One region of the Priestia sp. 53B2 genome, then DNA from elsewhere that is predicted to be linked to it. Evidence: riboswitches for the same ligand, from Rfam matches in the RefSeq annotation. Region 1 holds a riboswitch; the other holds the start of a gene.

Region 1 (4,693 bases):
AGCTTTAACGACTTGCTTTCCACCATTTTTTCATCTGGAATGTAACTAATATAAATGGTTGCGAAATCCGGCTGACCTGTTTTTGGACATAAGCTCGTAAATTCTGGACAGTTGAATTTCACAAAATAATCACGATTTGGATGTTTGTTATCAAATGCTTCTAGAATCTCTGGTGAATATTCAAACAAATAGTTTGTTCCTTGATTTCCGAGGAGTGATACACCTTCTAATTCTTCATCTTTTCGACCGCTCATTTGCATTTCCTCTCTTTCTACGATTGTCATTCTAACAGCGTTTTTTTATTTTGTATATATCTGTTTTTATTTTTTTTTGTAAATTTTTTGCTACACGCTTACACGCCTCGTTTATTTCCCCAAACAAGGGCGTGAACCTGCGGCAGAACTCTTACACCGTTCATGTTTTTAGCTGCCACTGCCTTATCGATTAACCACTCATACTTTTTAAGCAATTCTTGTGTTAACGACGCATTATCGATTGTCGTTAAGTCCTCGTTGCCTACTTGAACAAAAAATGGAACCTCAGGATAACGTTCATGAACAGCCTCTGCATACTCAAAGTCCTCATCATTAAATACAACGACTTTTATGCTTATATGCGCCATGCGTTTTTCCTTTATTAATGTCTCTATAATATCGTCTAATACGGAGAAATTTGTTTTCATTAATGAACTTGGAGGCTTAGGAGAAATCGTTAAATCATCGATCTTTAGGAACCAATCCTGATAACGGCTTCCCTGTGTTTCGAGAGCTGCTTTTACCCCATGACTGTGCAAAAGCTCTACAAGTGAACCAATTGCCTTGATAAGCGCAGGGTTTCCTCCAGAAATGGTGACGTGATCAAAGCACTCTCCTCCAATTTCTTTTAGCTCCGTCCAAATTTGTTCTGCTGTTAGCTGACGAATATCGTTTTTAGCTGATCCATCCCATGTAAAAGCTGAATCACACCAGCTGCAGGAATAATCACAGCCTGCGGTACGAACAAACATCGTCTTACGTCCTACAACCATTCCTTCCCCTTGAATCGTTGGTCCGAATATTTCAAGTACTGGAATTGTATTAGCCACGTTTTTTCACCTTCTTTGGGCGGTAAACTACGTAACTTGTCGGCGTTTCCCGCACGAATACTTGTACGCAAGAAGGCTTATTTGGTAGTGTGTCTAGATATTCTTGAACCAACTCATAAATTTTACGAGCAACAACTTCAGTTGTAGGAAAATCATTTGGATTTTCTTCGTTAAAGATAGAATGATCGTTCAATAATGTATGATCAAATTGACCAGAAACAATTTTTTTCAATAGCGCAAAGTTTACTAAAAAGCCCGCTTCGTCTAATGTATCTCCGGCAACAGTTAGATTTACAAAATACGTATGTCCATGGACTTGACGGCATTTTCCTGCTTCTGTGTGAGGAACAAAATGTGCCGCAGCAAACTGCATATCTTTGTTCAGTTCATATTCATAGTCATGAAATACTTGAGGGTACATTTGTTGCAGCATTATTTCTCTCCTCCTTCTTTTGTTTGCAGGTATTGATCTAACCCACGTTTTCGCAATTGACATGCGGGACATTCGCCGCACCCGTCAGCAACAATACCGTTGTAGCACGTTAATGTTTTTTCACGCACATATTCAAGCGCTCCTAGCTCATCCGCTAACGCCCACGTTTCTGCTTTATCAATCCACATAAGCGGCGTATGAATCACAAACTCGAAGTTCATTGATAAATTAAGCGTGACGTTTAACGATTTCACAAATACGTCTCGACAGTCTGGATACCCTGAAAAATCAGTTTCACAAACGCCTGTTACGATATGACGGCCTCCGCTGTTTTTAGCCAGTACGGCTGCAAATGATAAAAATAACAGATTGCGGCCATCCACAAACGTTGTAGGCAACTCTCCTTCTTTTTGCTCGATCTCAATATCATCTCGCGTTAAGGCATTTGGTGCTAATTGATTTAAAAGTGACATATCTAGTACGGTATGCTTCACACCTAAATCAGCTGCGATAGCTTTTGCTACTTCTATCTCTTGACTATGACGCTGACCGTATTGAAAAGTAACCGTTTCTACCTCTTTAAAGTTTTTCAAAGCCCAAAATAGACATGTTGTACTATCTTGACCTCCGCTAAATACAACAATAGCTTTTTCATTTTTCATCATTACTGTTCGTCTCCTTTTTGATTGAAATCAAAAGAAGAAGAAACTTTATTGAACCGTTCGTTCCCTTTGTGGCTAATTTTATAACACAAAAAAGAGACTGCTCTTTTTCAGCAATCTCCCTAAAAAGCAACTAAGATACACGTCCTCTCCAGCATACACGTCAAAAAGACGTGTTGATAGAAAAGCACGTGAAAGAAGACACGCTAAAACCGTGTCTTTTGTCATCAACGATGATCTTAGTTTTTTATAGAGGGAGTTCTCGAACCTCTCCCGTACATATACAAACGTGTACGGCGTTTCTTCTTGAATTGTCATCGTATACTATACCACATGCGTATAAATAATGCTATGTTTGTTGGCTTCTATCGCCTTTAGCTGCCTTATTTTTCTTTATATAAGAAAGCGCAATAAATAATAACGGAAAACAGACGCTTAGTACAAATAGATAAAACGGCCAGTAATATTTTTCAAAATAATTGAAGTACGCTGTAGAGATTTTATTCGGCGCCGAATCAATGCGGTATTCGTTCGCAGTGTTTCTGTGAAACTGTCTCGAGGTCCTCTTACAACGGTCTGAGATTGGGGTTCAGAAACAGCCCTGTCTCTCCACCCTCTTGTACTTGCCACAATATACGTTTGATACCCTTCTAAAAACAGCACGGTATCTCCTGATAAAACATGAAGAAGAGTATCATCCAATGTCTTTGCTTCCATGATTTCACCCGCTGCCAAACTATAGCTTTTAATCAATTCGTACATATTAACGATGCCATCATCATGTGTTAAATGTTCATCGTGATAGTGCATAATGGAGTCCAGCGCATAGTGTTCAACTTCGTCTTTATTTACTAATCCGTCGATGTAAGCAACACCTAAAGTGAATTTTTCTTCAATCGAAATTCGAAACTCTCGCACAACTAAGTCCGTGCTCTGTCCCAGTGCTTTTTTCATGCGGGATAAATTATCTCCCACCCTCTCCGATAATTTCTGCTCTTCCTGTGTAGAAGAAGCACTAGTTTTCTTAGAGTCCTTCGCTTCATCAGCTTTTTCTTTCCGCTGTTTGGATTTATTCGTTAACTCAGATAGTTTTTTTATACGCATTGTTCATCCTCCACTACATTGAACGAAAAAAAACGGAATTTCTTCTTTTTAGTCTCTATAGTTTTTGTATGAAAAGGAAATTTATACTTGAAGCCTTTTTAATAATCTTTATTTTTGACATCATTTGTGCATTTCTATAGGATAGTAATGGATAATTCTTTGTTATTATGAAGAATGTTTATGCGGAACATTGAAAGGAGTCTATACATGGCACAATCACTTAAAGGCAAAGTAGCTCTTATTACAGGAGCAGGAAAAGGCATCGGTCGTTCAACTGCGATTGAATTAGCAAAAGAAGGCGTAAATATCGGTTTAATTGCTCGTACAGAGGCAGATTTAAAGGCTGTTGCTTCTGAACTAGAAGCATTTGATGTACAAGTTGCTTATGCAACAGCAGATGTTTCTTCTATGGAAGAAGTAAACGCAGCAGTCGAGCATCTACATATAAAATTAGGGGCAACGGATATCTTAATCAACAATGCGGGAATCGGTAAATTCGGAAGCTTTTTAGAGCTAGACCCAGCTGAGTGGAAACAAATTATCGATGTGAATTTAATGGGCGTTTACTACGTAACGCGCGCTGTTCTCCCTCAATTAATCGAAAAAAATGGTGGAGACATCATCAATATTTCATCCACTGCTGGTCAAAAAGGCGCTCCCGTTACAAGTGCTTACAGCGCTTCAAAATTTGGCGTGCTCGGCTTAACCGAATCTCTAGCGCTAGAAGTGCGAAAACACAATATTCGTGTAACAGCTCTCACACCAAGTACAGTAGCAACAGAATTAGCATATAAAGAAAACTTAACGGATGGCAATCCTGATAAAGTGATGCAGCCTGAAGACCTAGCTGAAATTATGGTAGCACAATTAAAACTGCATCCGCGGATTTTTATCAAATCTGCGGGCATGTGGTCCACAAATCCCTAAACAAACATAGAAAAAGGAGAGCTTCAGCTCTCCTTTTTTGTGTCTTCCTTTATATGATGGTTACCTTATTTACGTTTAGGCGTGATTTCTTCTGATAGTTCTTCAAAAGATTTTACTTTTCCATGCGATGGGTTTTGTGATTGTTTTCGTACATTCCACTGACGCTCTTTTTGACTTTTAGACTGAGTCATTTTGCTTCATCCCCTTTTTATATGCTTACATGTAGTAGGATAAAACAAGCTGCTCTTTTCCATTCATCAAAACTGCTTCCAATTTCTTTACTGCTTAGCTAAATGTATTTTAAACCATTTATCAATTTCCGCGTTATATTGATCATAATAAGCAGTTAGCGGATGATCTCCGTTTTTGTACAGTACGTATTTGTATTCTTTTCCCTGCTCATCTAGTTGTTTCACAAGCTTTTCAGCCTGAGTGTGGTGAACTTTACAGTCATGATCACCCTGTAAAATCAAAAGAGGTGAA
Region 2 (4,693 bases), on a different contig from region 1:
GTATGATTCAAGCATTAGGGACAGGCATTATTTTACCTCTTGTGATGAGCACAATGTTAACACTCGTGCCTGTTAGCAAACGCGGCACCGTAATGGGGATTTTTAGCGTAGCTATTTTATTTGCACCGGCAATAGGACCGGTTCTTTCAGGATTAATTATTCAATATTATTCGTGGCAAATTATATTTCTAGGTCTTTTAATTGCGGCGGTGCTTATTTTCCTATTTGCTCTTTTCAAGCTCAGTAACGTTTCTGAAACATCTAGACCAACAATTCATATCCCATCTGTGACTCTTTCTACAATTGGATTTGGAGGAGTTGTTTATGGATTTAGCGCAGCTGGTGAAGAGACGGGATGGAGTAATCCTATCGTATGGCTTACGCTCATAATTGGCGTCATAGCGCTTGCTTTATTTGTCAGAAAGCAAAGCAAGCTGAATTCTCCCATGATTAATATGAAGCCTTTTAGATCGTCTGTGTTTTCAAGATCTATTTTCTTAATGTTTCTTATTATGATGATTCAGTTTTCAATGATGTTAATTTTGCCGCTATATTTCCAAACGGCTGCGGGACTGTCTCCTTTGCAAACAGGTTTTCTTATGCTTCCAGGGGGCGTAACGCTTGCTCTAACAGCTATGGTGGGAGGACGTTTGTTTGACAAAATTGGATTTAAACCGCTGCTTTTAACGGGCTTAGTCCTTTTAACAATTATCTTAAGTTTATTCACTACTATTTCAAGCGGAACAAGCACGACGGCTGCAGCCATCTTATACGCAGCCTTTACAATCGGCGTAGGTTTAAGCATCGGGCCCGTGATGACGCTGGCTTTAAATCAAGTACCAAAACCGCTTCATGCTCACGGTTCAGCTATTTCAAATACGATTAACCAAGTTTCAGGCGCGATTGGACCCGCTTTGTATACAAGTATTATGACCATGGCTTCTAAGCACTTTATTCAACAATCAAATGAAACAAATAAAACGCTGTTACAAATAAAAAGTATGACAAGCGGGGTTCATACCGTCTATTATGTAGCCATCGCTTTCGCCGTCGTTTCGTTCCTGCTCGCTCTTACGTTAAAGAAAAAAGATCAGTAGCTTGAAACACAATAAGTAAGAAACTGATAAGAGCTGCTCATAATTTGAGCAGCTCTTGTTACATGGAGAATTTATATTATAAATGTAAGAGCAATCATAGATACTATCAAAACAAGGATAACAATACTTCTCTTTCTTTCTATCTCCCATGCTTCAATAGCGCCCACGACACCACCAATGACTAAACTAAAAGTACCTATAACGTGCAGAGGCAGCAGAGATAACAACCTGCCTAAACTCGCCATAACTCCTCCGGTCAATATAAATCCTGTTGTTACAATAGATTTTACAGATGTTAAGTCTCTTATAGCTTCTTTTTTTTCAGTTTTACTCAGTTTACAGTACTCTACTATACTAAAAACAGCGGGTGTTCCCCATAAAATAAAGAAGCTAATCAATCTATCCGTGTCTACACTTACTGTTCATTCACCACCTTTATCAAACACTTACGCTCAGTTCCACCATTTAACAAATAGTTATATATTATTCTTACTTCAAGGATCCTCCAAAAGAAAATTGATGGTAGTCATCAAGCTTATTCCAATACCCTATGCACTTTACGTCAGGCTCATCAATAGCTAACGCTTCTTTATTAGTTCCTTTATAAGGAAGAAATGCCGTTAACTTCACCTTTTGTTTTGGCTTGATATTTAATTTATTTCCTTCTGCTAACACCTTAAATTTATTATCAGAATAACCGTTTTTCATTTTTAAAGGATACGATAAAAATACATTATTTTGTTTGATGGTCAAATCGCTCTTGTTTACTAATTCCATTTCATATGGAATTCCTTGCTTCATTTTTTGTTCTTTGATTACGTTAATACTTATCTTTTCTAGTTCTCTTAAAGGAACGTTGTCTTCTTCTTTTGAACACCCGGCAAATAAGATGGCTAACGCTAATAAAACAAGAATTCCTAACTTTCTATTCAAAAAACAATCCCCTCTCTAGTACAAAGGTTATTTTACAATTATAACTCAAAAAAGTTATTTAATGGTAAAAAATACAATTAAAAAAGCAAACCGTCATCGGTCTGCTTTTTTAATTGCTACGCATAGGTAATGTGTTGTTGTGCGAAAAACTTTTCGATAAGGAGTTTGCCAACTATATGTATATCGTAACAAAAGAAAAAAGAATGCGCTGTGAGATTTATCACTCATTCTATCAAAATAATCTAACTGAATACTTCCTATTGCCTTACGCAAAAAGAGCAGAACGCAAACGCGATCTGCTCTTTTTACATGCTAGATATGGGTAATTTGTCCATGCGTGAAAAGCTCTTCAATAAATAAGGGGTTTATCACTACACCTATAGAATAACAAAGAAAAAAAGATGTGGCTGTGAGATTTATCACAGCCGCATCTTTTTTATCCAACTAGCTTATTAAATTGTACACGTTTATTAATTGCCGCCATAATTGGTGCTCCAACAAGCATAACAATGAACTCACCAACGGCCGTTGTTAACCATGTAAAGAAAAATGGTAAATCAAATGCTAAGTGCAGTTCAAACGCAATAATAAACATCGTGAACGTAAATACAAGTGTATTAACAAGCATACGAGCCCACATATTTTTAATGTAGCGCATAGAAAAAATGGTAATGAGTAATGATAGCACAGATTGTCCTACCCCAAACACCAGATCATAAGCGACCATTGGTGAAAAAAACAAATTCGTCAGAAATACTCCTAGCACAATGCCGTACACGTACTTTTTATTAAACACAATTAAGTGATTGAACATTTCCGATATACGAAATTGGATATTGGTGAAGCCAAACGGCTGGATTAACATGCTGACAGCAATATACATAGCAGCTAAAAGACCGTTGACGCAAAGTGTTCTTATATTCATCTTACTATTCTCTCCTTAGTTTTTTAACGTGGGATGGTTACGAACCACGTAAACACTCAAAGAATCATACAGCAAGCTTAAGTTTTCGTCAATCTAGCTGTTTACAAACTACTGCCGGTTTCTATATCTGGCATATTGACGGCTCTTTTTTCTTACTTTTCTTTAGTATAAAATAGAAGACGTATCAGTATACACAGGTGACATCAAGTAGTTAACCCTTTTGATTTGAAATACGAAAGGATTTGTAGCGATGTTAGATAACACAGATAAACGCATACTAGAAGAGCTATCAAAAAATGGACGTATAAAGATGAAAGAATTAGGAGAAAAAGTGCATTTAACCGGACAAGCCGCTTCTGCTAGAGTATTAAAGCTAGAAGATGAAGGCATTATCAAAGGCTATACAATTAACATTGATGAACGAAAACTCGGCTACACCATCCATGCATTTTTAAATATCTATACGCAGAGCATTCATCACCACCCCTACCTTACATTTTTAGAAAGTCAGCAGGAGTATGTTATCAACAACTTTAGAATCAGCGGCGATGGCTGCTACTTATTAGAATGCAAATTTCATTCAAATGAAGAACTAAATGATTTTTTGACAGAGCTAAATCAGCATGTGAATTACAAACTTTCAATCGTCATTAACAAATAAATTTTTTTAAAAAATAAAGGTATATTAATTTATGAAAATGGTAATCCTAATAACGTATTCCCCCTATTCTAATAAATTTAAAAATCCTTTGCGCCATCGCAAAGGATTCTTTTTTATGTAGGAAACCGCCTTCTATTTTTTGAAAAGTTGAACATCTCTCACAGCGTTGACATAGCGGTCAGAGGTTTATATAATCGGTGACATCGAAGCATAGAAAAGCAGGATTAACACCTATACACGTATCGTAATTCTTCGTCTTAGAAGTTGATCAGTTTTATAACTAGACAATTTCTAAGACGTTTTTTATTTCATTATTTGTGAACCACTAGTAAAAATAAGGTTCCACGTGAAAATACCCTAATGATTAAGGAGGTTTGCATATTGAAAACAATCTATAAAGACATCATTTTAATTATTGCCGGAGCGCTTTTAGTTGCTGCATCGATTGATTTTTTTGTTATTCCAAATAAATTAGGTGACGGCAGTACGGTTGGTATTGCTCTTGTTTTATATTATTTATTTCATATTCCTACAAGTATCAGCACTTTCCTCCTGAACCTTGTATTTATTGCCTTAGCTTATAAATTCCTAACAAAAAAAACGATTCTCTATACTATTTTAGGAGCTGTCATGACGTCCGTTTTCCTCGGTCTAGTCAGCTATATTCCTTTTCACGTTCACGACATGATTTTAGGAATTGTATTCGGGGCTTTACTAATGGGAACAGGACTTGCTCTCATTTTTATCGCAGATGGATCTACCGGTGGAACAACTCTTTTAGCTTATTTATTAAACTATACAAAAGGCTACAATATCTCTAAAAGCATGTTCTATATGGACAGCGTCATTATTTTAGCATTGGTTTTTGCTATTGGCGTCAACAACACGCTCTATACTTTTATATTCGTCTATCTTTGTGCCAAAATCGTAGATGTCGTTATCGAAGGTTTCCACAACAAAAAAGCAATGACGATTATGTCTGATCAATACAAAGACATAGCACAAGTCATCACCAGTGAATTTGGAAATGCAGCTACCATCTTTTACGGATATGGCTACTACGCCAACAAAGATAAA

Evidence for each region. A riboswitch is a leader RNA that binds a small molecule or an ion and turns the genes downstream of it on or off. The one in region 1 is predicted to bind preQ1.
Region 2: linked by a shared signal. The riboswitch ahead of ACN6NE_RS13525 (QueT transporter family protein) and the one ahead of queC (7-cyano-7-deazaguanine synthase QueC) in region 1 are both predicted to bind preQ1.

The regions. Positions count from the first base shown of each region.
Region 1 is NZ_JBLZXA010000020.1:630,585-635,277, reverse strand. Features, by position in the region: gene queF (preQ(1) synthase) at 1-254, opposite strand, end outside; gene queE (7-carboxy-7-deazaguanine synthase QueE) at 353-1,084, opposite strand; gene queD (6-carboxytetrahydropterin synthase QueD) at 1,077-1,517, opposite strand; gene queC (7-cyano-7-deazaguanine synthase QueC) at 1,517-2,182, opposite strand; PreQ1 riboswitch class I at 2,413-2,456, opposite strand; gene ACN6NE_RS17325 (spore germination protein) at 2,615-3,283, opposite strand; gene ACN6NE_RS17320 (3-ketoacyl-ACP reductase) at 3,491-4,210, shown strand; gene ACN6NE_RS17315 (DUF6254 family protein) at 4,276-4,401, opposite strand; gene ACN6NE_RS17310 (alpha/beta hydrolase family protein) at 4,489-4,693, opposite strand, start outside.
Region 2 is NZ_JBLZXA010000018.1:18,642-23,334, reverse strand. Features, by position in the region: gene ACN6NE_RS13540 (DHA2 family efflux MFS transporter permease subunit) at 1-1,097, shown strand, start outside; gene ACN6NE_RS13535 (hypothetical protein) at 1,169-1,495, opposite strand; gene ACN6NE_RS13530 (hypothetical protein) at 1,587-2,030, opposite strand; gene ACN6NE_RS13525 (QueT transporter family protein) at 2,467-2,955, opposite strand; PreQ1 riboswitch class I at 2,965-3,009, opposite strand; gene ACN6NE_RS13520 (Lrp/AsnC family transcriptional regulator) at 3,206-3,616, shown strand; gene ACN6NE_RS13515 (YitT family protein) at 3,998-4,693, shown strand, end outside.